Regions from separate parts of the Macrococcus bovicus genome, predicted to be linked through region 1. Evidence: predicted binding sites of a transcription regulator. Region 1 holds the regulator's gene; the other holds the start of a gene.

Region 1 (16,159 bases):
TGATGCAAGGTTAAGCAGTGGATGCGGAGCCGCAGCGAAAGCGAGTCTGAACAGGGCGAATGAGTATCAGGACGTAGACCCGAAACCAGGTGATCTACCCATGTCCAGGTTGAAGTTCAGGTAACACTGAATGGAGGACCGAACCGACTTACGTTGAAAAGTGAGCGGATGAGGTGTGGGTAGCGGAGAAATTCCAATCGAACCTGGAGATAGCTGGTTCTCTCCGAAATAGCTTTAGGGCTAGCCTCGCATGATGATTACTGGAGGTAGAGCACTGTTTGGACTAGGGGCCCCCCTCGGGTTACCGAATTCAGACAAACTCCGAATGCCAGATAATTTAGTGCGGGAGTCAGACTGCGGGTGATAAGGTCCGTAGTCGAGAGGGAAACAGCCCAGACCACCAGCTAAGGTCCCAAAATATATGTTAAGTGGAAAAGGATGTGGCGTTGCCCAGACAACTAGGATGTTGGCTTAGAAGCAGCCATCATTTAAAGAGTGCGTAATAGCTCACTAGTCGAGTGACGCTGCGCCGAAAATGTACCGGGGCTAAACATATTACCGAAGCTGTGGATTGTCCTTAGGACAATGGTAGGAGAGCGTTCCAAGGGCGTCGAAGCATGACCGTAAGGACATGTGGAGCGCTTGGAAGTGAGAATGCCGGAGTGAGTAGCGAAAGACGGGTGAGAATCCCGTCCACCGATTGACTAAGGTTTCCAGAGGAAGGCTCGTCCGCTCTGGGTTAGTCGGGACCTAAGCCGAGGCCGACAGGCGTAGGCGATGGATAACAGGTAGATATTCCTGTACCACCTGAGATTGTTTGAACGATGGGGGGACGCAGAAGGATAGGCGATCGTACTGTTGGTTATGTACGTGCAAGCATTGAGACTGAGTATCAGGCAAATCCGGTACTCTTAAGGTCAGGATGTGATGCGGAGCGAAATTAAGTAGCGAAGTCGTCGATTTCACACTGCCAAGAAAAGCCTCTAGTTAGAGATCAGGTGCCCGTACCGCAAACCGACACAGGTAGTCAAGATGAGAATTCTAAGGTGAGCGAGCGAACTCTCGTTAAGGAACTCGGCAAAATGACCCCGTAACTTCGGGAGAAGGGGTGCTTTTTAGGGTGCAAGCCCTGAAGAGCCGCAGTGAATAGGCCCAAGCGACTGTTTATCAAAAACACAGGTCTCTGCAAAACCGTAAGGTGACGTATAGGGGCTGACGCCTGCCCGGTGCTGGAAGGTTAAAAGGAGTGGTTAGCATCTGCGAAGCTACGAATTGAAGCCCCAGTAAACGGCGGCCGTAACTATAACGGTCCTAAGGTAGCGAAATTCCTTGTCGGGTAAGTTCCGACCCGCACGAAAGGCGTAACGATTTGGGCACTGTCTCAACGAGAGACTCGGTGAAATCATAGTACCTGTGAAGATGCAGGTTACCCGCGACAGGACGGAAAGACCCCGTGGAGCTTTACTGCAGCCTGATATTGAAATTCGGCACAGCTTGTACAGGATAGGTAGGAGCCTTTGAAGCGTGAGCGTCAGCTTACGTGGAGGCGCTGGTGGGATACTACCCTGGCTGTGTTGACTTTCTAACCCGCGCCACTTATCGTGGCGGGAGACAGTGTCAGGCGGGCAGTTTGACTGGGGCGGTCGCCTCCTAAAGAGTAACGGAGGCGCTCAAAGGTTCCCTCAGAATGGTTGGAAATCATTCGCAGAGTGTAAAGGCACAAGGGAGCTTGACTGCGAGACCTACAAGTCGAGCAGGGTCGAAAGACGGACTTAGTGATCCGGTGGTTCCGCATGGAAGGGCCATCGCTCAACGGATAAAAGCTACCCCGGGGATAACAGGCTTATCTCCCCCAAGAGTTCACATCGACGGGGAGGTTTGGCACCTCGATGTCGGCTCATCGCATCCTGGGGCTGTAGTCGGTCCCAAGGGTTGGGCTGTTCGCCCATTAAAGCGGTACGCGAGCTGGGTTCAGAACGTCGTGAGACAGTTCGGTCCCTATCCGTCGTGGGCGTAGGAAATTTGAGAGGAGCTGTCCTTAGTACGAGAGGACCGGGATGGACATACCTCTGGTGTACCAGTTGTCGCGCCAGCGGCATAGCTGGGTAGCTATGTATGGACGGGATAAGTGCTGAAAGCATCTAAGCATGAAGCCCCCCTCAAGATGAGATTTCCCAACTTCGGTTATAAGATCCCTCAAAGATGATGAGGTCAATAGGTTCGAGGTGGAAGCGCAGTAATGTGTGGAGCTGACGAATACTAATCGATCGAAGACTTAATCAATTATCAGATTTTTTGGCCGGCTTTGCCTGGTTTCTTCTTCCTTGCTTATCTAGTTTTGAGAGTACAATATTCTCACCCTGTCTGGTGATGATGGCAGAGAGGTCACACCTGTTCCCATACCGAACACAGAAGTTAAGCTCTCTAGCGCCGATGGTAGTTGGACTTACGTTCCGCGAGAGTAGGACGTTGCCGGGCAAATAGAAAGAGACCTGTCAGGTCTCTTTTTTTTGTATTAATTTATGCATTAGATTCTTTATATCAGTTCTAATGGAACTGTCTTCCAATCCACCGTAACCTAAAATAAGCTGGTGTTCATATATTTGCTGATTCTGTTCAGCATAGTCGCTGATTAAGCTCACTTCAATATCATCAGGTTTGATGAGAGGGTAATGGAAGTTAATCACACAGTGCATCCCTGCTTGTTCCCCGCTGATTGTTATGTCCTCCTGAAATGGTTTAAGCGCTGCTAAAACAGCATCCAGTTTTTTCTTATAAACTTTTCTTGTCCTATTGATATTGCGTTCAAATTCGCCTGACTGCATGAAACGAGTGATGATATATTGGATGTGTCTAGGCACTGTAATATTAGGTTTGTGTCTGAGTTCATGATATCTCCTGAGCAGGGGTTCAGGGAGTACAAGATAAGCCACACGAATACTAGGGTAAATTGATTTTGAAAATGTACTCATATAGATGACTTTCTGATGTGTATCGAGTCCTTGCAGTGCTTTCAGCGGTTGGCCCCTATATCTGAATTCACTGTCATAGTCATCTTCTATAATATATCTGTCTTGTGTCATAGCCCATTTCAGTAGTTCTGTCCTTCTTCTGGCTGACAGTACGGCACCTGTTGGAAACTGGTGACTGGGTGTTACATGGACCACATCGGTTATTGGATGCAGTGCCTCGACTACGATACCCTCAGCATCCACTTTAACAGGTAAGAAGGGTCTGTTCTCGTATTTCAGCACTTTACGGATGAGAGGATAACCGGGATCTTCGACTTGATATGTGGCTTCCGGCAGTAAACGTGTCACAAGCGTAAATAATTGTTCAGTTGAACTCCCGATAATAATCTGCTCATTCTGGCAGTTGACGCCTCGCGAGTGGTAAAGATAACGTCGTATTTGCTCTCTTAATGCATATTCACCTTGAGGATGTCCCCGGTCCAGCAGTTCATTCATCTCGACTTCAAAGGCTTCTTTAGCGTATTTTCTGAAAAGATGATGAGGGAAATCAGAGTGATGACTGTCTTCTATTTTAAATGAAGGTCGCGCCATCTTCTTTTCAGGTGGCTGCTCTGCTATTTTATTCTCTGGTGCACTATTCAGGGTTTCGATCATCTCCACAAAATAACCTACTTTTGGCTTCGAATAAATAAATCCTTCATCGAGCAGCTGCTGATAGGCGATTTCTATGGTTGTCCCGCTTAAGTTGAGATGCTGACTTAACTTACGCTTCGATGGCAGCTTATCATTCTGTATCAGTTTGCCTGAGAGAATATCCTGTTTAATAAACTGATAGAGCTGCTGATAAAGAAAAGTATCTTCTGTAAATTTATAGGTAAGCATTTCCATATGATAAACTGACCCCTTAATTTTTATTAAAACTGATACTTTTATAATATCAGTTTATTCGCTACATTAATAGGTGAAATGAATTTGAAGGAGTGTAGCAAATGTCTAAGATCTTAGGTTCAGATAAAGTAAAACGTGGCATGGCAGAAATGCAAAAAGGTGGCGTCATCATGGACGTTGTCAACGCGGAACAGGCTAAACTGGCTGAAGCAGCGGGTGCTGTGGCGGTTATGGCTTTAGAACGTGTGCCAAGCGATATCCGTAAAGCGGGTGGCGTTGCCCGTATGGCAGATCCACGTATCGTTGAAGAAGTGATGAATGCTGTTTCTATACCGGTTATGGCTAAAGGTCGTATCGGTCATATCACTGAAGCACGTGTACTAGAAGCGATGGGTGTGGATTATATCGATGAATCTGAAGTATTAACACCTGCTGATGAAGAGTTCCATTTAAAGAAAGATGAATTCACAGTGCCATTCGTCTGTGGCTGCCGTGATCTAGGTGAAGCAGCTCGTCGTATAGGTGAAGGCGCAGCAATGCTCCGTACTAAAGGTGAACCGGGGACAGGTAATATCGTAGAAGCTGTGCGTCACTTACGTAAAGTGAATGCACAAGTTCGTAAATTATCAGTGATGAATGATGATGAGATTATGACAGAAGCAAAATTACTGGGTGCCCCTTATGAAGTCTTAAAAGAAATTAAGACACTCGGCAAGTTACCGGTTGTGAATTTCGCTGCAGGCGGCGTTGCCACACCAGCTGATGCTGCGCTGATGATGGAGCTGGGCGCGGACGGCGTCTTCGTTGGTTCTGGTATCTTCAAATCAGAATCTCCGGAGAAATATGCTAAAGCAATCGTCCAAGCCACTACACACTATCAGGACTATGAACTGATCGGTAAGCTGTCTAAGGAATTAGGCGCAGCGATGAAAGGCTTAGATATCAATTCTCTTTCACTTGAAGAAAGAATGCAGGAACGTGGCTGGTAAGATGAAAATCGGTGTACTCGCGCTGCAGGGTGCTGTTCGTGAGCACCTGAAGCATATCGAACTGAATGGGCATGAAGGGATTCCGGTTAAGCACGTCGAACAGCTGAAAGAGCTTGATGGCCTTGTGCTGCCAGGCGGGGAATCAACAACGATGCGCCGTCTGATGGACCTCTATGGTTTTACGTCAGCCTTACGGGAAAGTGAACTGCCGATGTATGGCACTTGTGCCGGTCTAATTCTTCTCGCTGATGAAATAGAAGGCTATGAAGAAGGGCATCTAAAGAAAATGGATATCAAAGTCCGCCGTAATTCTTTCGGCAGACAAGTGGACAGCTTTGAAGCAGAGCTTGATGTAAAGGGCATAGAAGAGCAGGTCAACGCGGTCTTCATCCGTGCACCGCACATCGTCTCAGTAGGTGATGGGGTAGAAATCTTAAGTGAAGTAGAAGATAAGATGGTAGCGGTGAGACAGGGTAAATATTTAGGTATTTCATTTCATCCAGAGCTGACAGATGACATCAAGATTATGAAATATTTCATCGAAGAGATGGCTGCTCAAAACAAATAGAAGTCACCGGCATAGGCCGGTGGCTTTTTTGCAAACAGCTAGCAGGATTTTTAGTCTGAATGGTGATATAATGTGACATTATATTTAAAGGAGTTTTATATAATGAATCTGACACTTACAGAAGCAATCAAAGCGAGAAAATCAGTCAAGGAATTCGATCCGAACGTCAAAATTCCGCACGAAGAAATGCTCGAAATGATTAAACTTGCCGCAGAAGCACCATCATCCGTTAATCTACAGCCATGGCGCTTCGTTGTTGTTGAATCTGATGAAGCGAAAGCCAGCATCAAAGATTTAGTGCGTTTCAATACTCGTCAGCTAGAGACAAGTGCTGCATTTATTCTCGTATTATCAGATAATAGACATGCAGAAGATCTCGAAAAGATTTATGGCAAAAATGTTGAACTGGGCTATATGCCTGAGGATGTCATGAAAACCAATGTGGCTTATATGAAAGAATTATTCTCACAGGCACCTGCTGAAGCACTTCAGATACAAGGGATGATGGATGCCAACCTAGCCGCTATGCAGCTGATGCTGATCGCCAAGGATCATGGCTATGATACGAATCCAATCGGTGGTTTTGAACGTGATGAAGTGCTGGATGCTTTAAGTATCAATAAAGAACGGTATGTACCGGTCATGTTCATTGCGATTGGTAAAGGTGTGAAAGCGCCGCATGATAGCAGCCGTCATGAAATAGAGGAGATTGTTGCCTTTAACGGAGGAAACGCTGAAGGTATAATTGGACAATAAAAGCTCAAAGAGGGACTGGCCCTCTTTGAGCTTTTATTTTTCCTCTGTAAGAAGAGGCTGATCCGGTTTGACAAAAAACCACATGATGATGGCGAAGATCACCGGGATAATCGTCAGCATGAGCGTATTGGTCCAGCCAATCTGATCAGCCAGAAATCCACACAGAATCGGACTGATGAGTGCGCCGATATTACCCCATAAATTCATCCAGCCTGACACAGTGCCTGAGAAGTTTCTTCCAAGGTCAGTGGCTGCTGCCCAGCTCATCCCCATTGATAAACCGATTCCACCTAAAGAAAGTGAGAACCAGATGATAGCGATATGGACATCTTTAGCCATTAACGAGAAGTAAAGTGCGCCGCAGAAGACAGCAAAGCCTATGATCGCGATGATGCCACGCCCGGCAAACTTAGAATAGCCGCTGGAAATAATCTTATCTGAAATGGTGCCACCCGATAGAATCAGAATGAACATTGCAAGCCAAGGAACAGCGGCAAATGTACCCATATCTTTCAGTTGAACATGATACTCTTCTGCCAGGTAAGTCGGCAGCCATATCAAGAACAGCGCAATAACAAACTGTACAACAAAATACTGCGCGGCAATAGCGTAAAAACTGAAACGCCCGAAAAACTTCCGCCAAGGTGCACTTGTTTTGTTAGTGTCAACTGTATCACGTTCTGCCATAATGAGTTCTCTTTCAGCCTCGTTGACCCATTTATGGTGTTCAGGCAGATCTTTGGCAATCACTGCCCAGAGCAGAGCGATTAATATACCGATGAGTCCGAAAATAACAAAGACAGCCTGCCACCCGAACGCCTGTGTAATGGCAATCGTGACAAAAGGTGCTAAGACAGGACCGAAATAACTGCCGGCGAGGAGCGCACTTGAAGCACGGCCTTTTTCTGTCTTGCGGAACCAGTATGTATTGAATACTGCATTAGAAGGATACATAGGCCCTTCACCTACACCGAATAAGAAACGAATCGCATACAGAAGTCCATGGTGCTTGACAAGCCCCGTCAGAATGGTAAAGGCGCTCCACCAGACGAGAGCGATGGTCAACATTTTCTTAGGACCGAATTTTTCAGCCATGATACCTGCAGGTACCTGCATCAAGGCGTAACCTAAAGAAAAGAATGATGCGAGTAACCCGAACTGGGTTTTATTCATGTTTAAGTCTTCCATCATAGGGCCGGCAATAATTGAGATGTTAGAGCGATCCATATAGGCGATAACGCCGATGATAAAGAACGCAAACATAAAATACCAGCGAATTTTAGTTGGTTTTGTTTTCATATATCCCCCTTGAACATATAGTCATCAGATGACCGGTTGAGTTGCTTCTCTATATTATCATATCAAAAAAACGCTTTCAACAATTTATTTTCTGAATATTCTATACTTCAGATTTCGTTCTCTCATTTCATAGCCAGAGGGCTGCATTTGCTATAATACAACTATAACTATTATGGAGGAAGATGACTTGGGACGTATCGAGAAGAAGAAGTTGTATGAAGAAATTGCCGATATTATCAGTGACAATATTAGATCGGGGCAACTTGTAGAGGGAGAGAAACTGCCTTCTATTCAGAGTCTTGCCAGTGAGTATGGCGTAGGGCCGGCATCTATCAGAGAGGCATTAAATGCTTTAAGAGTCATGGGACTGGTGGATATCAGACATGGTGAAGGGACATTTGTAAAGGCCAGCAGCCCTAAAGCATTTACAGTGGAGATGGCGATCTTTAAGAAGAAAGATATTGAGGAACTGTTAGAAGTCAGAAAGATGATTGAAGTCGGTGCCGTCAAAATAGCAGCTATTCAGCATACGGATGAGCAGCTGAAGAATATTCAGGCAGCACTGCTTAAAATGAAGCAGGCCATTTCAGAGAATGAACTCGGTGAAATGAGTGATCTCGAATTTCATATGGCGATTGCTGAAGCCACCAATAACAGTTTACTGAAAAAGCTTCTATCTGACGTGTCAGATGTCATGAAAACCACGATGAAGGAAACACGGAAAATCTGGCTTTATACCCAGGCAAAAACGATTGAACGCTTATATCACGAGCATCGTGAAATCTACGAAGCGATTGCTGAAAGAGATAGTGACAAAGCGGCGAAGTATATGATTGCGCACCTTGAAGAAGTCGAGCAGGTATTGATCGCTCATTTAAATATCGATTAAGCGGTTGCAAAAAAACGTTAGGTGACATAAACTTGTATTCATAATCATATGGTCATCTGATGACTATAAACTCTGTTGGGCACAGAGAGGAGAAAGGGTGGTTATGATGAAAGTGAGTTTGTTTAGTACATGTCTTGTAGATGTGTTTGAGAAAAAAGTAGGAATTGCGACGGTAGAATTGCTTGAAAAACTGGGCTGTGAAGTCGATTTTCCTGGTTCCCAGGTCTGCTGCGGGCAACCTGCCTATAACTCCGGCTACGTTCAGGATGCCAAAAAGGCAGCTAAAAATATGATCAAGGCATTTGAGAACTCGGAAGTTGTCGTGAGTCCGTCAGGTTCTTGTATTACAATGTTCAAACATTATCCGCACTTATTTGAAGACGATGCGGCATGGCAGCTGCGGGCACAGCGTCTAGCAGATAAATCCTATGAAATCACACAGTTTATTGTTGAGGTCCTGGGGATCACAAATGTCGGGGCGAAGTTGACGGGTAAGGCTACGATGCATCCATCATGTCATATGACGAGGCTGCTCGGTAATGTGACAGCACCGAAGAAATTACTTGCTGAAGTAGAAGGACTGGAAGTGGTTGAGCTGCCCCAATACTATAACTGCTGTGGTTTCGGCGGCACGTTTGCAGTTAAGATGCACGACGTATCCGGCGAGATGGTTGATGAGAAAGTGGACTGTATCCTAGAGAGTGGCGCAGATTATTTGGTCGGCGGTGACGCCAGCTGTCTGATGAACATCTCTGGCAGGCTGAAACGACGCGGCGCAGATGTTAAGGTGGTCCACATTGTTGAGATTCTCAATAATCAAGTGGAGGCGGTCACATTATGAGCATGAAAATTGGTGAGGAGACATTCAAAAAAGCGGTCAAGACAGAACTTAAAGATACGTTTATGCGTGGTGCAGTATCGAGTGCACAGGACCGTCTGCGTGAGCGTAAGCTGAAGGCACAGGAAGAGCTCGGGAACTGGGAGGAATGGCGCAGCCACTCCGAGGAGATTCGTCAGCACACCCTCGCAAATCTGGACTATTATCTTAATATGCTGGCAGAGAACGTCAGTAAGCGTGGGGGACATGTCTTTTTTGCAGAAACGGCTGAAGAAGCAAATGAATATGTCCAGCAAGTGCTGAAAGACAAAAATGCCAAGAAGGTCGCTAAGTCAAAATCAATGGTCACTGAAGAGATCGGACTGAACCAGGCGATGGAAGCAGTCGGCTGTTCAGTCGTTGAGACTGACCTTGGGGAGTATATTCTGCAGGTTGATGATCACGATCCGCCTTCTCATATTGTGGCGCCTGCACTTCATAAAAATAAGGAACAGATTCAGGCTGTCTTCCATGACAAGCTAGGCTATGACCGCACCTCCCAGCCGGAAGATTTAGCGCTCTTTGCACGCCAGAAGCTGCGTGAGGAGTTCTTAAGTGCAGATGTCGGCATCACAGGCTGTAACTTCGCGGTCGCTGAGAGCGGTTCATTTACACTTGTGACAAACGAAGGAAATGCGCGCCTGGTGACGACATTACCGAAGACGCAGATTACAGTCATGGGGATGGAACGCATCGTGCCGAGCCATAGTGAGATGGAGGTGCTGGTCTCTATGCTGACAAGAAGTGCCGTCGGGCAGAGGCTGACGAGCTACGTGACGACGCTTACGGGCCCGCGTGCTGAAGATGAGATTGACGGGCCGGAGGAGTTTCATCTGGTCATCGTAGATAACGGTCGCTCCAAAATACTGGGGACACAGTTTCAGTCTATTCTGCAGTGCATCCGCTGTGCGGCCTGCGTCAATGTCTGTCCGGTGTACCGTCAGGTCGGCGGTCATTCGTACGGTTCCATCTATCCGGGACCGGTAGGCGCTGTCTTGTCTCCGCTACTCGGCGGATACGAGGAATACAGTGAGCTGCCGTACGCTTCAACGTTATGCGGCGCCTGTACAGAAGCCTGTCCCGTGAAGATTCCGCTCCATGATTTACTGCTGAAGCATCGCCAGGTGATCGCCGAGGAAAAGAAGATGACGCCAATGGCTGAACGTCTTGTCATGAAAGGATTCGGAGTAGGGGCGTCGCAGGCGACACTTTTCAAGTACGGTACAAAGATGGCGCCATCCTTGATGTCTCCATTTGAGAATAAGGAAGTGCATATGATTACAAAAGGGCCGAGACCGCTCCATGCCTGGACGGATACGAGAGATTTCCCGATGCCTGATGATGAGAACTTCAGAGACTGGATGAAAAACCGGTTGAAAAGAGGTAAGGATTAATGACAGGAACTATTTACAATAAAGAGCGATTTCTTAAGAATATCAGCCAGAACTTATCAAGACCTATGCCCGCACAGGTGACCAAGCCGGCCTGGCAGTTCAGACCGCAGGATAAGACATTAGCGGACTTATCACAGGATGAGCTGGTAGAGGTGATGAAACAGCACAGCATTGCCATCCATACAGATATCATCGAGACCCGTTCAATTGAAGTGAATGAGGTGCTCGCACGTGTGATTGCCACATATGGCGGTGGAGAAGTCATCGCCTGGAACGATCCTCGTTTTGATGAACTAAATATTGATTTAAAAAAGTATGATACTTTCATCTGGGATGAGACAAAAGGTGCGGAGAATATCGAAGTTGCAGAACGCGCCAATATCGGTATCACCTTCAGTGATGTGACACTTGCTGAAAGTGCGACAGTAGTGCTGTACGCAGATAAAGGGAAGGGGCGCAGTGTCAGCCTGCTGCCGGCTACATATATAGCGATTATTCCGAAGTCGACAATAGTCCCACGGTTTACACAGGCAGCAGAGCAGATTGACCAGAGAAACAACGATGCAGATTTTCCGACATGCATCAACTTGATCACGGGTCCGTCCAATTCTGCAGATATTGAAATGAAGCTGGTGGTCGGTGTCCACGGGCCGATCAAAGCGACTTATATCATCGTAGAAGACTACTAAAAAAAGCTTCGAAATCAATTGATTTCGAAGCTTTTTTATTACAGGAAGAAGCCTGCGATAGTCGCAGAGATGAATGAGACAAGCGTCGCACCGTAGAGTAACTTAAGACCGAAACGAGCGACAACGTCACCTTGCTTATCATTCAGTGATTTAATCGCACCCGCGATAATCCCGATAGATGAGAAGTTGGCAAATGAGACTAAGAAGACTGAAACGATACCAATGGCACGTTCAGATAACTCACCTGTTTTATTATTGACGATATTTTGAACATCCAGCATCGCGACAAACTCGTTAGATACGAGTTTAGTGGCCATAATTGAGCCTGCACGTACCGCATCATCCCAGGAGATACCTGTTAAGAATGCAAGAGGTGCAAAGACATACCCGAGTAAAGTCTGGAAGTTGACTTTCCCTGGTGTAAATGCATCGACAATACCGTTTAACATGGCAATCAAAGCGATATAACCGATCAGCATGGCACCTACTATCACTGCAACTTTGAAGCCATCCAAGATGTATTCACCCAACATCTCGAAGAATGACTGTTTATGTTCATTTTCAGTCATGATGACATTGTTTTCTTCCTCATCTGATACACGGTATGGATTGATGATAGAAGCGACGATAAAACCACCGAATAAATTTAAGACGATTGCTGTTACGACGTATTCTGGTTTAATCATCGTGAAATAAGCGCCGACGATAGAAAGTGACACAGTCGACATGGCTGAAGCCGTTAATGTATATAAACGGTGTTTAGGGATATAAGGAAGTTGTTTCTTCAGTGAGATGAAGACCTCAGATTGCCCTAAGATGGCTGACGCAACCGCATTATAAGACTCCAGTTTCCCCATGCCGTTGATTTTAGAGATCGCAAGCCCTAAATATTTAATGATAAAAGGTAAAATTCTTAAATACTGTAAAATACCGATTAAAGCAGAGATAAAAGTGATAGGCAGTAAGACTTGAGTAAAGAAGTTATTCATAGCCTCACCTTTGTCGTTCAGGTTGACCATGTTAGGGAATACAAAGTTAACCCCTTCAGCAGCATATCCTAATAAGTATCCGAAGCCTGTTGCAAGATTATTGACCAGCCATACTCCGCCTGGTGTCTTCAGCAGTAAGAATGCCAGGAGAAACTGGATGACGAGCATAATACCGATATATTGCCATCTGACATTTTTCTTATCTGAACTGATTGCCCATGCGAGTAACAGGAAGATGACGATACCTATCGCCCCGATAATATAATTCATGTTATTCCTCTCTTTCATATATAAACTAAACATCATTAAATATCATACTACATTTATTATGAAAGCGGTACCTCTTTTAGAAAGGAGAGACAAATTGTTTGCACTCATTCTGCATTGTCCCTATAATAAAGTCAAAGATGGTCAAAAAGAGGTGAAATCATGAAAAATATGTCTGACATTATCGAACAGTATTTAAAGCAGCTACTTGAACAAAGCGGGGATGCAGTGGAAATAAAGCGTTCAAAGATCGCCGAGAAATTTGACTGTGTACCGTCGCAGCTCAATTATGTTATCAAGACCCGTTTCACAAGTGAACATGGCTATGAGATAGAGAGTAAGCGTGGTGGTGGCGGCTATATTCGTATTACGAAGATTGAGTCCAATGATCAAGGGGCGTTTATCGACCACTTGAGTGCTATGACCGGCCAGCATGTCAGTCAGCAGAAGGCAGAGCATATTATTGATGCTTTATCACAGAATGACTTGATTTCAGACCGTGAGAAACGTCTGTTACTCGCGACGATTCACCGTGATACCTTATACGTAGATGTACCATATAGAGATTATATCAGAGCGAATATTCTGCAGAATATCCTGACAGTTATTCGTTATCATTAGCGAGGTGCAACATGAATTATAATGATGAAGAATTTACAATGAATCAGCTGCTGAAACATCTGTTCAGAGAGGAGCAGGCAGAACCTGTCTGTCCGAACTGTGGTCTTGCGCTGAGTGAAGCCCTGCATATCGGTAAATTCGGTTGTCACACTTGCTATGCCACTTTCAGTGATTATGTCCCGCAGATTGTTGAACGCGTGCAGGCAGGCAACCAGAAGCATACAGGTCAGGCACCTCTCAAGTCAGCACAAAAAATCAAGCTGAAGAAGCAGATAGAAGCGCTTGAGGCTAAACTGGAAGGGTTAGTCGCTGAACAGGCTTTTGAAGAAGCGGTGCTAGTACGTGATGAAATAAAAGCGCTGAGACAGAGGGGGGATTCCGATGCTGGATAAACATTTGAATGTGCAGCTGGGGGACTGGATGCAGCAAGCCGATCAGCCCATTATTCTGAGCTCCAGAATCAGGCTCGCTCGCAATCTTGAGGATTTTGTGCATCCGCTTATGTATGATGATCAGACAGGAGAACAAGTACTGAACGCGGCATCCGCTGTCCTGGGCTCACAGTTCGATGAAGTGAGACTTGCGGATCTTGACGTCAATGCGAGGCAGATGCTGGTGATCAAACATCTCGTAAGTAAGGAACTTCTAAGCCAGCCCCATGGCGCCGTCTTCCTCAGTGAAGATGAATCGGTGAGCATTATGATCAATGAAGAGGACCATATTCGTATTCAAGTATTAGGGCGTGACTTATCTCTTGATCAGCTCTATTTGAAAGCCAAAGAGATCGATCAGCAGATAGATGAGAAGATGACGATATCATTTGATGAGACGCTCGGTTATTTAACGACCTGTCCGACGAATATCGGCACAGGGCTGAGAGCGAGTGTCATGCTCCATCTGCCGGGGCTTTCCATCATGAAACGTATGACGCGTATTGCCCAGGCAATCAACCGCTTCGGTTATACGATTCGCGGTATATATGGTGAAGGAAGTCAGGGACTCGGCCATGTCTATCAGGTATCCAATCAGCTGACACTCGGTAAGAGCGAGGAAGCCATTATAGGCGACCTGAAGCAGATTGTTGAGCAGATTATCGGTGAAGAAGAAGCGATGCGTCAACGATTGTTTGACTATGACTATATCCAGACATCTGACCGCATCAACCGCAGTCTCGGTATTTTGAAATATGCACGATTGATCAGTGCAGAAGAAGCAAGTCTCAGACTAAGTGAAGTTAAAATGGGTATTGATATGGGAATCATTCCCGCCCAGCCATTTCGATTTAATGAGTTGATGGTGGCGATTCAGCCCCCATTTCTCAATACGATCAATGAAGCACTTGAAATAGATGAAAAAAGAGCCAAGATGCTTAGAGAGCATCTTTAAAGGAGGAAAAACCATGTTTGGTAAATTAACAGAACGCGCTCAGCGTGTCCTTGCACATGCACAGGAAGAAGCAATTCGCCTGCAGCATAATAATATCGGTACTGAGCATCTGCTGCTTGGTCTTGTCAAAGAGCCTGACGGGATTGCAGCAAAAGTACTGGCAGAGTTTGATATTACGGAAGAAAAAATCATCAATGAGGTCGAGCAGCTGATCGGTCACGGGACAGGTCTCGGTGGCACCATCCAGTACACACCAAGAGCGAAAAAAGTGATTGAATTATCTCTTGATGAAGCACGTCGCCTGAATCATTCATTCGTCGGCACGGAGCATATCCTGCTGGGTCTGATCCGTGAAAATGAAGGTGTCGCGGCACGTGTTCTTGCTAATCTGGACTTAAATATCACGAAAGCACGGGCGCAAGTCGTGAAGTTACTCGGCAGCCCGGAAATGAGCGCTAAAAATGCTCAAGGCTCAAAATCACAGGGTACGCCGACACTTGATGGACTGGCACGTGACTTAACGGTCATCGCGAAAGAAGGCACGCTTGACCCGGTCATCGGTCGTAGCCAGGAAATCATTCGTGTGATTGAAGTATTGAGCAGACGGACGAAGAACAATCCTGTTTTAATCGGTGAGCCTGGTGTCGGTAAAACAGCGATTGTTGAAGGATTAGCACAGGCCATCGTCAATAATGAAGTACCTGAAACGTTGAAAGACAAACGGGTGATGAGCCTGGATATGGGTACGGTGGTCGCAGGTACGAAATACCGCGGGGAATTCGAAGAACGTCTGAAGAAGGTAATGGATGAAATCCATCAGGCAGGCAATATCATTCTCTTCATCGATGAATTGCATACCTTGATCGGTGCAGGTGGTGCTGAGGGTGCAATTGATGCCTCAAACATTCTGAAACCAGCGCTGGCGCGCGGGGAACTGCAATGTATCGGTGCGACGACGCTTGAAGAGTACCGTAAGTACATCGAGAAAGATGCCGCACTGGAACGTCGCTTCCAGCCGGTGACCGTCAATGAACCGAGTGTTGAAGATGCGATTGAAATTCTGAAAGGTCTGCGCGACCGTTACGAAGCCCATCACCGCATTAAAATTACGGACGATGCTTTAGTGGCGGCAGTTAAGATGAGCGACCGCTATATCTCTGACCGTTTCCTGCCGGATAAAGCGATCGATTTAATAGATGAAGCGGGTTCGAAGGTACGTCTGCGTAACCATACCACACCGCCAAGCCTGAAAGAACTGGAATCAGAACTGGAACAGATTAAAAAAGAAAAAGATGCCGCTGTTCATTCCCAGGAATTTGAGGAAGCTGCAGCACTCCGCGACAAACAGACAAAACTGGAGAAACAGCTCGACGAAACGAAAAAAGAATGGAAGAAAAGTCAGGGTCAATCAGAATCAGCTGTCACTGAAGATGATATCGCGCAAGTCGTCGCACAGTGGACAGGTATTCCGATCAACAAGATTGCTGAGACAGAATCTAAAAAGCTGCTCAATTTAGAAGAGATTCTGCATAACCGTGTCATCGGTCAGCAGGATGCTGTGCAATCTATTTCTAA
Region 2 (16,159 bases), 710 kb from region 1:
GCATGACCAAAGAGTACTTTATTTGTCGAGTTCCCTTTCGCTTTCGCCAGTGTAATATAGTCTGAACTAAGAACCTCAATCATCTCTGAGCGGATATAACGGGCAATAGTTGCAATAACCCCGGCAGATAAAGCAAGTGCCGGTAAGATGGCATAGGTGATATCCTCCCAGCCCGCTGTCGGCAGCAGGCGCCATTCAACTGTGAAATAAAATTGCAGTAAGGCAGCAAGGACGAATGAAGGGACAGAGATGGCGATAACCGAGAAGATGGTCGCTAAATAATCCACCCAGGTGTTCTGCTTGACCGCAGCCACAATCCCGAGAAAAATACCTACGATTGTACCAAAGATGAGTGCATAAGACCCGATCTCAGCCGATGGGCCTAAACGCGGAAGGATGAGTTCAGTGACCGGTCTGTTATCATACTGGAATGAGTTACCGAAATCTCCTTGAGCCACGTTTTTCATATAGTTTACATACTGAACACCAACAGGGTCATTTAAGCCGTATTTCTCATTGACTATCTGCTTTTGTTCAGCCGATAATTTTTCATCATTATAGGGAGATCCAGGCATTAACTTCATCAAGAAGAATGTTGCAGTTGTAACAATAAATAACGTGATGAGCATGAATCCCAGTCTTTTAAGTGCAAATTTTAACATTATAGTTCCTCCTTCTTCATTTTAAGTTAAGCTTAAAAACTATCATAACTAAGTTTTCACAAAATTCATACTACTTTTTGAAGTTTAATCAGAAAAACATGATTATTCTGATAACTCGCCCTAAAAAAATAAAACTGTTATATTACAAAAAAATAATCCAGTCACTTACACCTCTTATTCCCTATGATCTTAAAGACTTAAAATCATTATAATGATACATTCTTATTTTTGGCAATACATTTTTTAGAAGAAGAGAGAACTAAAATGTATAAAATTATCCTATTTCAACACGTTAAAGTGTTATTATATCAATATATATTTATATAATTGTATATATATACTTTTAGAAACTGATTTCCTGTTCTATATCACCGATAATCCGACTGTCATACTCAACTTTGATAAACTGTTATACATCAAATCATTTTTACTGTACAATAATATTGGAGTATTAAGTGGAGGTTACATCATGAAAATTAAAATATATACACTCTTAGCAGCAGTCCTGCTCGCTATCAGTTTCCTTTTGACGCTGCTGAGAGGTTTTACGACTATCCATCTGCTCGATAGCCTGTTTATCTTGTCCATGCTATTGCTGTGTCTCGGTCTTCTTCTCTATATGTTTTCTGACGGAGCGTTCAGCATCATGGGTCATTCTTTCAGACGTTTCCACTACGTCACTGCGCCCAGACGCTTGAAAGAGACGATGGCTGATGATGAGCTGTATAATCAGAAGGAAGTCAAGATCCGCAATGAAAAATATCCATTCACTGTTCCCATGATTGTGACCGCCCTTGCCGGTCTCATCATCTCACTCGGACTGTCCTATCTGATCAAATAAAAGAGAAGACTCAGGTTTTACCCTGAGTCTTCTCTTTTATCAGTTAATCATGATATTTTTTGAGGACGAGCACTGCATTATGCCCGCCGAATCCTAAGCTGTTAGATAATGCGTATTCAATATCCATCTCAATCGCTTCGTTCGGTATGTAGTCAAGATCACATTCCGGATCCGGTGCAGATTGATGAATCGTCGGTGGCACAGTGCCTTTCTCAATCGCCAGTGCGGTCAATATGGCTTCAATAGCCCCAGTTGCGCCGAGCAGATGACCTGTCATTGACTTCGTTGATGAGATCTTCAGATGCTTAGCCGCTGCCCCGAAAACAGATTTAATCGCTTTTGTTTCATAGAGGTCGCCGATCGGTGTGCTTGTACCATGCGCATTCAGGTACTGAATCTGATCCGGTGTAATACCCGCATCTTCAATGGCCATCTTCATCGCACGTGCACCGCCCTCTCCTTCTGGTGCGGGTGCTGTAATATGGTAGGCATCGCCATTATTGCCGTAGCCGACAATTTCAGCGTAGATATGCGCGCCGCGTTTTCTGGCATGTTCCAGTTCTTCAAGAACGAGTACCCCTGCACCTTCGCCCATAATAAATCCATCTCGTCCCTCCTGGAAAGGTCGGCATGCTTCGTCCGGATTGTTATGAGTAGATAATGCTTTATTGGCGATGAAGCCAGCGAGACCCATCTTCGTGATAGGGGCCTCTGCACCTCCTGCTATCATCGCATCAGCATCGCCATACTGAATGATACGATAAGCATCACCGATACTATTCGTCCCGGTCGCACATGCTGTAACCGTACAGCCGTTCGGACCTTTAGCACCGAGATCAATCGAAATCTGTCCTGAAGCCATATCCGGAATCAGCATCGGTACGAAGAAGGGACTGATGCGGTTAGGTCCACGCTTCAGCATCTGATCATACGCGTTCTCAAAGGATTCCATTCCGCCGATCCCAGAGCCGACCCACACGCCGACACGGGCACTGTTATCATCTGTGATTTCAAGGCCGCTGTCTTTCAGTGCTTCACGTGCAGCCACTACACCGTACTGCGTGAAGCGGTCCATCTTACGCGCCTCTTTTTTCTCCAGATGGTCTTCAATGTTGAAATCTTTCAGTTCTCCGGCAATCTTCACGCTGAAGTCAGAGACATCAAGTCTTGTAATAAAATCGATGCCATTGACGCCTTTAATCGCATTGTTATAAGTGGTAGGTGCATCGTTCCCCAGCGGACTTAACGCCCCTATACCTGTAATCACTACTCTTCTCTTCATATTATCCTCCTATTTACCGTAGACGATTGTAATGGCACCGTATGTCAGTCCGCCACCGAATCCTACGAGTACAATTTTACTGCCTTCCTTTACCGTACCTTTTTCGAGTTCATGAAGCAAGGACAGAGGGATAGATGCAGCAGATGTATTGCCATAACGATCGACTGTCACACTCATTTTCTCTTTGGCGATGCCGAGTCTTTGGCGAGACGACTCCATGATCCGAATATTCGCTTGATGCGGGATGAACATATCGATATCATCCGGTTCAAGCCCCGCTTCACTCACCGTCTTCTGCGCCATATCACCCATTATTCTCACCGCAAACTTGAAGACCTCCCGGCCGTTCATGGCGAGCATATGGTCTTCTTTTCTGTCATAGAGATACTCTCCGCCAGTACCATCACTGCCGAGCTGAAAGTCCTTTATGCCGTGTCCTTCGCCGACTTGGCCCATCACGACCGCAGCGGCGCCGTCACCGAAGAGAATAGCGGTATTCCGGTCCGTCATATCTGCTATCTTCGATAATTTTTCCGCCCCGACAACCAAGACGTATTTACAGACCCCTGTCTGTATGAACTGCTGCGCTGTCACCATCGAATAGATGAATCCCGTGCATGCCGCGAGCTGATCCATTGCCGGTACTTGGCGCAGACCGAGACGCTCCTGCAGCTGACAGGCGACAGAAGGAAACCTGTGGTCGCCTGTTGACGTGGCAACGAGCACCATATCTATCTCATTCTTATCAATGCCTGCATCTTCAATCGCACGTTCAGCAGCTCTGACAGCCATGTCACTCGTGTCCTCATCTGGTGCAGCAAATCGTCTTTCCTTGATACCTGTCATTTTTGTGATCCATTCGTCAGATGTATCGAGAAATTTTTCGAAATCATGATTGGTCATCCGTTTTTCTGGCACGTAACCACCAATACCGACTATCCCTATATTCACTTCTATCCACCTACTTATAATCTGTTATTATAACCAGGTACTAATTTATCATAGAACAGCCTGAATATCAATTTTGATGGTAAGCATCATGCTCTGCTGGTGGCTCCTGGCCGCCAGGCAGCAGATTCGTTTCTTTGTAATGAGCCAGCTCTTTTTTCAGCTGTTGACTGAACTGAGCATCCATCCGTTTAGAGAGTTTACCCATGCCGACTAAGTCCTCTCTTATTCCCCAGTCCAGCTGTCCGCCTTGCAGCTTACCCTCTTCATACAGTTCTGCCACCTTCATGTAAGCTGCGGGAATCTTGACTTGGACACTCATCAATACTTGAGGGCCGTAATTGCTCTGGTCACTGATGAAACCGATGACATTGATATTGTTATCCCGGGCATACGACATAATGTCTGCATTGATGCCATCACCAGCCGGAAAGAGGACATCCACATTTTTCTTTTTGATGAAATCCTCCGCGATATCAGTGCCGCGGCTGTCATAACTGAAGGTTTTGACATAGTATTCGTGCAGTTTGATCGCTTTATTTTCATATCTTGCGCCGTCCTTGAAACCTTCTATCTCAGGCTGTGTCTTGAAGGAACCGATGACGCCTATATGACCCGTCTTAGACTGATGCGCAGCCGCCATACCGCCCAGATATCCCATGGCATAGGCATCTAAATTAACAATGGTCACATTGTCCGCTTTAGATTCGCCGTTAAACACCACAAAATGAATATGAGGATATTTTGCTGCCACCTCATTGAAGGCATCGGAAAACTCCATGCCTTGGCCGTACAGCACCTGCACGTTCCGGTCTGCCATGCGCTTGACAGCAGTCTTGATTTCCTCACTTGTATTGATATTCTGCTCATAAAAGAATGCGGTATCATAAGACTGGGCGATCTCCAGCATGCCTTTATAGCCTTCAGTCCCCCATGTCTGGTCGTACATGGAGTCCGGGAAAAGAAAGCCGATTGTTGTCAGCCGGTGCTGAGGACGGCTGAACATGAAAATGGCAACTAAAAGTACAGCAACAAGGGTGACCAACAGACTGATTTTTTTCATATTTCGCCTCTCATGTAAGGGTATACTTTTTCCATCAACTCTTCTATAATCAATAGTATATCAATTATTGGGGGATTTAACATGCATTATATTATGACGTTTGTATGGGCTTTCATCCTCGTCCATATGATCAATTTCGTACTGATGAGCTTAGGCGGTGGCCATGAACTTCATCTGATGACTGCCAATGTCATGGCTGTTGTCTTCGCTGTCCTGGCACTGATTGTTGCAGCCTTGATTCCGGATGAACCCGTTCCGACAGACCATCACTAAAAAAGCACAGTAGCTTTAAGCTACCGTGCTTTTATTTTTTAATCTCTAGGTCAAGCTGGCCATCCTTCATCGTGATATCGATATGTGCCCCTTCTGCAAGATTATTCTGCAGCAGAAGTCGTGCGACAGGTGTCTCGATATGCCGCTGAACAAACCGTTTAAGCGGCCGAGCACCGAATTCCGGTGCATATGCTTCTTCAGCGATCCATTCTTTAACCGGCTGAGCGACTGTGACGGACATATGCTGCTCCAGCAGTCGACGGTTCAACTGGTCAACCAGTTTGTCGACGATAAATGTCATATCATTCGCGCTGAGTGGTTTGAAGAGCACGATATCATCCATCCGGTTAAGTATCTCCGGCTTGAAGTACTGATGCAGTGCTTCATCCACCTGACTGCGGGCTTCAGCCGTGATCTCACCTTCCTCAATGCCATTCAGTAGATATTGAGAGCCGATATTACTTGTCATAATAATAATGGTATTTTTAAAGTCAACGACGCGGCCTTTAGAATCAGTCAGGCGTCCTTCATCCAGGAGCTGCAGCAGGACATTGAAGACATCACTATGTGCTTTTTCGACTTCATCCAGCAGGATGACTGAGTAAGGCTGACGTCGAACCGCTTCGGTCAGCTGGCCGCCTTCCTCATAGCCGACATATCCAGGAGGCGCTCCGATTAACCGAGCAACAGCATGTTTCTCCATATATTCACTCATATCTATGCGGACCATATGCTTCTCTGAATCAAACATCGTACTTGCCAGTGCTTTTGCAAGCTCTGTCTTACCGACACCGGTCGGTCCAAGGAAGAGGAAGCTGCCGATCGGCCGGTTCGGATCCTTGATGCCGGCACGCGCACGCACGACAGCATCTGCTACTAAATCTACTGCTTCGTCCTGACCGACCACACGCTCGTGGAGGATGTCTGATAATTTCAGCAGTTTTTCTTTCTCTGTTTCCACTAGTTTAGAGACAGGGATGCCCGTCCATTGAGACACAATATAGCCGATTTCCTCATCTGTTACGACTTCGCGGATGAGACGGTCCTTACCCTTTGTCTCTTCCTGAAAATCTTCCTCCAGCTGGGCCAGCTCTTTTTCGATCTCCGGAATCTTACCGTACTGGAGCTCAGAAGCTTTTGCCAAATCATAATTATTCTGCGCCTCTTCCAGCTGCGTGCGGTATTGATCCAGTTCGGAGCGTTTCTCCTGGACGACCTGGATCTGAGATTTCTCTTTTTCAACTTTGGCAGCCAGAATCTGCTGTCTTTCTTTTTCATCAGCCAGTTCTTTCTGCAGCTCTTCTAACCGCAGACGACTGGCACTGTCTTCCTCATTTTTCAACGCCTTTTCTTCAATCTCCAGCTGGAGCACACGGCGGTTGACTGCATCCAGTTCAGTTGGGTTTGAGCCCATCTCCGTCCGGATGGTCGCACAGGCCTGGTCGACCAGATCAATCGCTTTATCCGGCAGAAAGCGGTCGGTGATATAACGGTCTGACAGCTCAGCTGCTGCGACGAGCGCTCTATCCTGAATCCGTACACCGTGATACACTTCGTAACGTTCTTTCAGGCCGCGGAGAATAGATACTGTATCTTCAACATCGGGTTCTGCGACCATTACTTTCTGGAAGCGACGTTCTAACGCCGAATCTTTCTCAATATACTGACGATACTCGTTCAACGTCGTCGCGCCGATGCAGTGAAGTTCTCCGCGGGCAAGCATCGGTTTCAGCATATTGCCGGCATCCATCGCACCTTCCGTTTTACCGGCGCCTACCATCATATGAATCTCATCAATAAAGAGAATGATCTGGCCGTCGCTGTCTTTCACTTCCTTCAGCACAGCCTTCAACCGCTCCTCGAATTCGCCGCGGAATTTAGCACCTGCGACAAGCGCACTGAGATCCAGTTCAAATATCGTCTTGTTCAGGAGTGATTCCGGCACATCTTTGCGGACGATACGCTGTGCCAGGCCTTCGACGATAGCTGTTTTACCGACACCCGGTTCCCCGATCAAGATAGGATTATTCTTTGTCTTGCGGCTTAAAATACGGATAGCATTACGGACTTCTTCGTCCCGGCCGATAACAGGATCCATTTTGCCGTTGCGGACTTCCTCCACTAAATCTCTGCCGTATTTCTTCAGCACCTCATATTGAACTTCCGGATTTTGTGATGTCACGTGATGACCCCCTCTAATCTGCTTGATGATTTCTGTGATGACGGCTGATTTGCTGCCGACAAAATCGCGCGTCAGTGCATGTGACTGAACAGCAGCTAAAATGAGATGCTCCACTGATAAGTAGTCATCTTCCATCTCTTGCTGCAGCTGTTCTGCCTTTTGCATAAGTTGATTCAGATCATTGCTTAAATACTGCCCGTACTGCATATTGTCGCCACTGACAGCCGGCAGACTGTTCAATCTTTCTTCTAACCGGGCAGTATAGGCTTTAATATCAAGGTTCGCTCTTTCGAAAACAGTCGACAGCATACTGTCGCTGTCCTGGGCAAAATGCAGCAGCACGCTTTCCGGTTCAATCGTCTGCATGTGCCGTTCAACCGCGTCACTTTGTGCTGCTTCAATAGCAGTCTGTACATTGTATGTCATTTTTTCTGCATTCATCCCTGTCACCTCATTTGACTATGTTTGACCTTTACCCCTATTATATAGCCATTTTCCGTCTCAGCCAAACATCATGCTCCATCTGCTCAGAAAAATTTAAATCGTGCCATATTATGAAAAATGTCTATGCTATAATAGAAAAAAAGTGGACAAGGATGAACAGGATGGTACAGATTAATTTTCATGAAGCCACGAACGTCGTCAACTATATCATGGATAATGGTAAAGAAGAGTCTTATAAGGCAGGACAATATATTTATCAGGCAGAGGATCCCGCTGATTATATCTACGTCATTAAAAGCGGGGTTGTGCTCATCAACCGCATGGTGGAGGATGGTAAGGAGTTATCGATGAAGATGCTCTCAAGCCGTTCTATTTTTGGTGCTGTGACCCTGTTCTGTGGTCCAAAGAAGCATTCACTGTTCGCGAAGGTGAAATCAGCCGCTGTCGTCCGCAAAATAGAGCTGAAGACCTTTGAGACTGCATTGCTGGCTGATGAAGTCATGAAATACGAATGGATGCTGTGGCAGCAGAATGAAAACAGCAAAAATGAATACAAGATGCGCGATTTATTTACTCTCGGCAAAAAAGGGGCGCTCTATTCGACGTTAATCAGACTCAGCAATACCTACGGCGTCAAGCAGGAGGAAGGTATTCTGCTGAACGTAGAATTGACCAATAACGACCTGGCCAATCTCTGCGGAACGACCCGGGAAGGTGTCAACCGGATCATCAGTCAGCTCAGGGCTGATGATATCATCAGTGTGAAAGGTAAATATATCGTGCTTAACAACATCCAGTATCTGAAAGATGAGATCAGCTGTGAAAGCTGCCCGGTCAATATCTGCAGAATTGAATAAGACAAAAAAAGCCCGCAGCACGAAGCTGCGGGCTTTCTGATTAGCTGACGCCGAGTGCAATCTTAGCGTAACGGCTCATCATTTCTTTGTTCCAAGGTGGATTCCAGACGATATTCACTTCTACACCTTTAATTTCCGGTAATTCACCGAGTGCTGTCTTCACCTGATCAATAATCTGGGGTCCCATCGGACAGCCCATAGATGTTAAAGTCATATCAACGGTCACAATGCCGTCATCATCCATATCGACGTGATAGACGAGCCCTAAATTGATGACATCAATACCAAGCTCTGGATCGATGACATTTTCAAGTGCACCGAGAATACTGTCTTTCATTGCTTCTTCCATGCTGTTCACTCCTTTTTCTCTAACTATATCAAATTCCTTACCTATCGCCAATTAAATGATATGATAGAAGGCAGAAAGGATTGACCTGATGAACGATAAACACTTAATCTGCCTCGATCTCGACGGCACTTTACTGACTGATGAAAAAACCATTTCACCTTACACTAAACATGTACTTGAACGCTTGAGAGAAGAAGGCCACGAAGTCATGATTTCAACCGGCCGTCCCTACCGTGCAAGCGAAATCTATTACAATGAGCTCGCTCTCGATTCCCCTATCGTCAACTTTAACGGCGCTTTTATCCATCACCCTAAGGACGACGATTTTAAAGGGGTCCATACGCCGCTCGATCTATCTATCGCAAGAGCTATTTTTGAGCAGCTGGAAGACTTGAACATCCAGAATATCATCGCTGAAGTGAAGGACCATGTTTATTTTCACTATCATGATGAGTATCTGTTCCAGGGCTTCACGATGGGTAACCCTGTCGTCAAGAATGGTAATCTGAATCTCATACTGCAGGAAGGGCCGACCAGTATTCTGATACAGGCCGAGGATGAGCATGTGCCGGCTATCCGCGAACACTTAAGTCACGTCTATGCCGAACAGGTCGAACATCGACGCTGGGGTGCCCCTTATCCTGTCATTGAGATCGTCAAAAAAGGAATCAATAAAGCAGTCGGCATCCAGTATGTCTCTGAAAAATTAGGCATCAATCAGAAGAATATCATTGCATTCGGTGATGAGGACAATGATTTTGAGATGATTGAGTATGCCGGCACAGGTGTTGCCATGGCTAATGCCATTCAGGAACTGAAGATGCGCGCTGATAAGGTGACGCTCTCTAACAATGAAGATGGCATCGGCGTATTTCTGGCTGATTATTTCAATCTTGAAGGGAGAGCTTAATTATGAAGATTATTGTTGTAGGCGGTGTGGCTGGCGGTGCAACTGTCGCCTCACAAATCAGACGTGAACTGCCTGATGCAGAGATTGTCATCTACGAGAAAGGCCGCGATATGAGTTTTGCCAACTGCGGACTGCCCTATTATCTCGGCGCTGAGATAACAGACCGTTCTGAACTAACTCAGGCATCAGCTGCGACATTCAAGGAACAAAAAGAAATCACGGTCAAGCTGTATCACGAAGTCACAGCAGTTGAGCCAGCGCATAAAACCGTGACGATTCTTAATCACCTGACCCAGGAGACAACAGAAGATACATATGATCAATTGATCTTAAGCCCGGGCTGTCAGGCCGTTCGTTTGCCGCAGCTGGCAGATTCAGACATCGCCTTTCCTGTCAGAACACTCGAAGATACGGATATCATCGAACAGCATATAGAACAGTATGATGTGAAGAAGGCGTTGATTATCGGGGCCGGCTATATCAGCCTTGAAATGGTTGAAAACCTGAAGCACCGTGGACTTGACGTGACACTTCTCCATCGCAATGAACGTCTGCTGAAGACCATGGATGGACAGTTCTTGCCGCATCTGATGAACTGCCTCAAGGAAGCAGCCGTCAATATCCAGCTGAATGATGAAGTAGACCGTATAAAGGGTAAAACTGTCACGTTTAAATCCGGGCTATCAGCTGACTATGATCTCATTATTGAGGCAGTCGGAATCACGCCGAACACGGAATTCTTGGCCAAGAGCGGCATTGAATTGAACGACAAAGGGTATATCGTGACCGATCAATATTTCCAGACCTCCGTCCAGGATGTCTATGCACTCGGCGATGCCATTGAAACATTCTATATGCACACCGGTCAGAAGACAACCGTCGCCCTTGCATGGGGTGCGCACCGTGCCGCAAATCTGATCGCCGGCAATCTTGCTGGTCATAAACAAGCGTTCAACGGCCTGCTCGGGACTAATATCATCCGCTTCTTTGACCATGCCATTGCAAGCGTCGGTATCAGCGAAAAAGAAGCACAAGAATGCGGGGCAGCACATCTCTCGTTCGATCAGTATCCGCAGGCAAGATATATGCCTCGTTCTCATCCGATGCATATCTCAGTCTATTATGACCCAGATACCCGTCAGATCCTACGTGCCTGCTTCTTCGGTAAGATGGGAGTAGATAAACGCGTGGATGTCATAGCGACTGCTATAATCGCTAAGATGACGATTGATGACTTAAAAGATATTGAGATTGCCTATGCGCCTCCTTTCTCATCCCCGAAGGACATCATCAATATGATAGGCTATCGTGCGAAATAATAGGAAAGACCGCATGCCGGGGGGGCATGCGGTCTTCTATTTGCTGCGAGTTGTGCTGCGAGTTATGAGCGATATTTGTCGTTTATCGCTCATAACTCACATAAACTCAAGGCTTCAGCCTCATTATGAGCGATATTTGCTGTTTATCACTCATAACTCACATAAACTCAAGGCTTCAGCCTCATTATGAGCGATATTTATCGTTTATCGCTCATAACTCACAGGAACTCAAGGCTTCAGTCTCATTATGAGCGATATTTGCTGTTTATCGCTCATAACTCACATTTCCCAGCTATTTATTGCGCTTTGATTTTCTGGCGGCGAGTATAATGAACAGGGTAAATGCGATAATCACCCCGACTGATGCGATAATATAGCCGATATTAAGTCCTCTATCCTTGATGATGGCATAGAGCTCTGCTTCTTCACGATTGGTGATTAAATCAAACTGACCATCTTTTTCATGAATAGCATCGCCGATCAGCAGTCCACTTAACATTTTTCCTTCAGGGACGACGTCAGTACCCAGCTCAACTTTCGTGGCTTTATCTGTATTGTTGAGATTATAAATAAAATCCACCTTATCAGTATCATAATGAATGACCTGATTGCCGTTTTTATTCATCAGCACCTGCATCTTGCCATCAAACATTTCACGATATTTATCGAAGACGCGTGAGGTCTCCTGCAGGTAATCTGTCACTTCTTTTTCCGTCCGGAAATCCAGCAGCTGATGCATATCAGGCATCTGTCCGCCGTTCATGGCAATCTCCGTCCCGTATGTCATGCTCATCGGCTGATTCTGACTGAGCAGATAGCTGAGCAGTAACTTAATACGGGTGCCCGGGAACATATTTTCATCAGCAGCATATTTCGTGAAACGCGGCATAAAGAAATTATCTGCCGCGAGTAATTCATTTTTACCGAATGAATCTGGCAGTGGCTGGTCCGTTGTCTTAAAGCCGTTCGCCAGCTTTAAGGTTGACTCCTCTTTTTGGATATAATCAAAATTCTTGGCGGCCATGCCTTTGTTCAGAATAGCGATATTCAGCGGCAGGTCAGGCATGATTTTCTGGGCATCAATTCCGTCCTGCAGCGTATACATGGAAAGACCATCTACCTGATAAGTCTTGACGAAGGCAGCCATTTTTTTCTTGTACTTCTCTTGGTTGGCCGCATTCTGCAGGTCGATAATCTGGGTATTGCCATAATAGGCTTTCTGGATCTCATTCATCGCAGGAGACTTCAAAGGCGTAAATTCCTTTGTGGCGACGACCGGCATATCCACGATAATCTTCATCTTGTTATCGTGAATCTTCTTGACCAGTTCCTTGAAATCCTTGTCACCACCATAAACAGCATCAATAGTATCATAGTTTGAGACTTTATAGCCTAGATAGTCATTCTGCTCATGCTTGAATATCGGCGAGATATGGATGACGTTGAAGCCCATATCCTTAATATAATCGAGCTTGCTTTCAATCCCCTGAAAATCTCCACCGTAAGGCAGATGATCGTCATCGTCATTATGGATATGCGCATTATTTTTTTCTGTGCCGTTCAAGAAACGGTCTACGACTAGACTATAGACCCTCGGCTGCTGTTTCTCTTGTGCTTGTGCTACCGGCGTGACCAGCAGGCCTGCCATCAGCAGTAATATCATTTTCTTCATTTCTATCCCTCTATTCGCTTAATACTTAAATTATACTTGAAGTGACAGAAATTGTGACTTAATTCATAAAAAGTTCATAAGAAAAAGCTGATTCCGAGGAATCAGCTTAGCGGAACATGGCAGTAATAGGTCCCATTGGCAACCAGATACCCATGCCGATTGTCAGTAACGCGAATAAGACAACTAAGTAGAAGAAAGTACGAGAAGGTTTCTTCTTTTTCTTTTTAGCGAGTGTCATTTCCATTAGGCCGATGGTGATCAGACCCAGCAGGAATTTAATACCGTACTGAGCTGCCATACCGCCGCCCATTGTCTGGAAGAACACGACACCACCACTGATCAGTGTCAGCAATAAAAAGACTCGCAGTACCATATGCAGCGGTTTGAAGTATTGACTTGGTCCTTGGCGATCAGAGAAATTCTGATAAGCAGCAAAGAAAAGAATGATAGCTAGAATCCAGCTTAAAATATGAAGGTGTAACATCTGTATCCTCCTTTCATGTATTTGTTATCAGTTTAACATAATTAATGGCAAAAAAGAAAAGAGCTGACGCTCTTTTCTGTTCTCTTCCTTATTCAGCAATCGTATTGACCAATGTACCGATGCCATCGATGGAGACTTTGACTTCATCCCCTGCCTTCAGGAAGACCGGTGGATTCATGCCAGCACCCACTCCAGCTGGTGTACCTGTCGCAATCACATCACCTGGATGGAGTGCCACATATTTGGACACTTCAGCAATCAGATCATCGATTTTCAGGATCATATCTGATGTTGAGCCGTCCTGACGGATCTCGTTGTTGACTTTCGTCACGATGTTAACATTCTCAGGATTCGGCAGCTCATCTTTCGTCGCGATGTAAGGGCCCATCGGACAACCGCCGATCAGGCTTTTACTCAGGAAAGCCTGCAGATGCTCTTTCTGGAGGTCACGTGCTGTGATGTCATTGATGATGGTGTAACCATAGACATAATCAAGCGCAAGACCTTTTGGAATCTGGTGACCATATTTACCGATGACGATACCGAGCTCTCCTTCATAGTCCAGCTGGCTTGTCACATCTGAGTGCAGCGGAATTGCGTTGCCATCGCCTATTAAGCTTGATGGTGCTTTAGTGAAAACGTAGAGACGATCGACTGCATTGTTCAGTTCTTCTGCATGCTCTTTATAGTTACGACCGACCGCAATCACATTGTTCGTCGGTGTCACCGGTGGCAGGAATTTGATGTCAGCAAATGGCGCTTTATAACTCTCTTTATCCCCTTGCTGTTCTGCTTTAGAGACTACTTGGCGTACAGCCTCCTGAAAATCAATCTCTGCATTTTTCTGCAGCCCTTCAAGTAATGTTTTCGGATAGTCAGCATTCCCGAACGCTTCAAAGACTTTAGGTAAGATCCATGCTGCTTCCTCGCGTTTTACTTTAACGCCATATGTTTCTTTGCCTTGGTACTCAAATGAAAGAAATTTCATTAAGGTCACTCCTTCTATGTTTGTTCTTTATTATACAGAATATTTGGATTATTAGCATGCATTTTCCGCTGCAATACAAAATAGATGACAGCAGTGATGATAAAAATAACAGTTCCCCGTATCAGCACGATATCGACAGCGAGATTTTTATAGTCTCCGATGCCGAGTGCTGTAAAGACGAAGAGCGTAATAAGCGAGCTGCTGATAAGAGCGGGCACCAGTGCCAGTCCAGCCGCTCCGCGCAGCAGCAGATAAAGTGCAATCCCTTGCAGCAGGCCGCCTATCAGCGTCAATATAGTGAAGGCAAGCACAGATTCTGTACTGATGATCAAGGTCTTCAGCATGGTGCCGGCAGAAAACAAGATTACTGCAGGCATGACTCGATACTTCACGCCACTGAAATCAATCAAGAGTAACGGGGTGATGACGAATAAAGCCAGGACAACGATGAATATATAATCCGTCTGTAAACTATGTGTCACGTAACCCAGATAATCATGAGAGCGGTAGAGTGTGACGAGTTCCTGGAAGTTTGCTGCATCCATAAATGTCTCACTTGAGAAATATAAAATCAGCAAAGGGATCGCCACAGCAAATAAACCGAGTGCGAGAAGTACATAACCCATGCTTTTTCTTAGAAACTTTGCACAGAAGAGGCCGAGGCCAAGTGCCAGCACGTAGCCTGTTGAACTGAACAGCCACTTATCCAGCAGACCGCAGCCGATTATGATCATAATGGCGCGCAGCGACAGTGACAGCTCCCTCAGGGCGAGGGGGATCACAGCCTGTCCGACGCCGAATGCCAGAATAACAGTGAGCAGGAATGTCGAACGTTCAGGCTCGGCAAAATATTCAGCAGGCACCGTCATCATAAATGGATGAGCCATTTTCAGGCTCGTCTCCATTAGTAAAGCAAATAAACCGATTAATACTAGCATATGTTTCATGATTCAACCTCTAGTTCTTTGTAGTCGAAGAAATAAAGATAGCCTTTGACTGGCTGTTTCAGCATTTCCTCCAGCGCTTTCTGATAGTAGTGCATCTGGACGGTATAACGTTGACGCGCAGCCAGTGCGGCATCATGCACGGACCCACCCAGTCTCGGAATCAGACGGTCTGTCTTGAAGTCCACAAAATAATACTGATCATCAAGTCTGTAGACACAGTCAATCATCCCTTGGACAAGGGGCTCGACCGGTGCGTCTTCAATCACTCGTCCAGTCAGATAAGACTTGCCGATGACAAAAGGTAATTCAGTATAGCGTTCTCCTCCCGACATCTGCTGATAAAGTTCTGAAGATGAAAAACGGATCAGCGCTTCCTGGTCAACCAGTTTGCTGTCCTCCTCTGAGATGATGCGTTTGTCCACGAGTGTGAGCAGCAGCTTCTTAATATCTGCGTGACTTTTGACCGTGCCGTCATAAGGGAAATGCTGCATGACCGTGTGCATCAGAGTACCGCGTTCCGCTGCTGTCTTTTTCACTTCAGACATGAATTTCGGCCGCTCATAGCTCGCCCGTTCCAGCTGATACTGATTGACAATCGTCCAGGTTGTCGCATCATCATCGACTTCAGTCTGACGTTTAATATCCGATACAGATTCTTTAGTCGGCAGCTTATTGAGTTCAAGATAAGGATACTGATAGTCCGCTCGTTCAACCAGCCAGTCAGGTGAACGGGACGTGATGACCGTATCAACCACCGCTTCCTCATGGGCTATATCATCCAGTTCCCGGATGACCTGAATATCCAGTGCATCCGCTGCCACTATCAGTTCAAGCGGTTTCGTCGCATTCAGTCTGACATACTCATCTTCAGCATCCTGCTGCTGCCAGGTTTCAAGTTCTTTTTCTGTCGCTGAACCGACTAGAATCAACTGTTCTTT

What was found. The regulator CtsR, encoded in region 1, represses protease genes until heat stress. The targets are predictions, from matches to a motif close to ATGGTCAATAAAGGTCAAACA.
Region 2: clpB (ATP-dependent chaperone ClpB) is a predicted target of CtsR. The motif match lies at 7,704-7,724, and genes of this name have one in related genera.

What each region holds. Positions count from the first base shown of each region.
Region 1 covers NZ_CP128470.1:1,979,792-1,995,950, reverse strand. Annotated here, with positions in the region: rRNA gene QSV55_RS10865 (23S ribosomal RNA) at 1-2,283, shown strand, start outside; rRNA gene rrf (5S ribosomal RNA) at 2,364-2,478, shown strand; gene pdxR (MocR-like pyridoxine biosynthesis transcription factor PdxR) at 2,496-3,860, opposite strand; gene pdxS (pyridoxal 5'-phosphate synthase lyase subunit PdxS) at 3,962-4,849, shown strand; gene pdxT (pyridoxal 5'-phosphate synthase glutaminase subunit PdxT) at 4,851-5,417, shown strand; gene QSV55_RS10840 (nitroreductase family protein) at 5,520-6,173, shown strand; gene QSV55_RS10835 (MFS transporter) at 6,207-7,472, opposite strand; gene QSV55_RS10830 (FadR/GntR family transcriptional regulator) at 7,660-8,361, shown strand; gene QSV55_RS10825 ((Fe-S)-binding protein) at 8,468-9,202, shown strand; gene QSV55_RS10820 (LutB/LldF family L-lactate oxidation iron-sulfur protein) at 9,199-10,632, shown strand; gene QSV55_RS10815 (LutC/YkgG family protein) at 10,632-11,321, shown strand; gene QSV55_RS10810 (NupC/NupG family nucleoside CNT transporter) at 11,360-12,580, opposite strand; gene QSV55_RS10805 (CtsR family transcriptional regulator) at 12,740-13,198, shown strand; gene QSV55_RS10800 (UvrB/UvrC motif-containing protein) at 13,210-13,590, shown strand; gene QSV55_RS10795 (protein arginine kinase) at 13,580-14,584, shown strand; gene QSV55_RS10790 (ATP-dependent Clp protease ATP-binding subunit) at 14,598-16,159, shown strand, end outside.
Region 2 covers NZ_CP128470.1:610,542-626,700, reverse strand. Annotated here, with positions in the region: gene opp3b (oligopeptide ABC transporter permease) at 1-662, opposite strand, end outside; gene QSV55_RS03685 (DUF3899 domain-containing protein) at 1,132-1,503, shown strand; gene fabF (beta-ketoacyl-ACP synthase II) at 1,547-2,785, opposite strand; gene QSV55_RS03675 (beta-ketoacyl-ACP synthase III) at 2,795-3,736, opposite strand; gene QSV55_RS03670 (BMP family ABC transporter substrate-binding protein) at 3,804-4,796, opposite strand; gene QSV55_RS03665 (YjzD family protein) at 4,878-5,069, shown strand; gene clpB (ATP-dependent chaperone ClpB) at 5,101-7,692, opposite strand; gene QSV55_RS03655 (Crp/Fnr family transcriptional regulator) at 7,857-8,552, shown strand; gene QSV55_RS03650 (metal-sulfur cluster assembly factor) at 8,593-8,901, opposite strand; gene QSV55_RS03645 (Cof-type HAD-IIB family hydrolase) at 8,990-9,811, shown strand; gene QSV55_RS03640 (CoA-disulfide reductase) at 9,814-11,130, shown strand; gene QSV55_RS03635 (alpha-amylase family glycosyl hydrolase) at 11,423-12,802, opposite strand; gene QSV55_RS03630 (YisL family protein) at 12,909-13,286, opposite strand; gene QSV55_RS03625 (fumarylacetoacetate hydrolase family protein) at 13,375-14,274, opposite strand; gene QSV55_RS03620 (hypothetical protein) at 14,289-15,221, opposite strand; gene addA (helicase-exonuclease AddAB subunit AddA) at 15,218-16,159, opposite strand, start outside.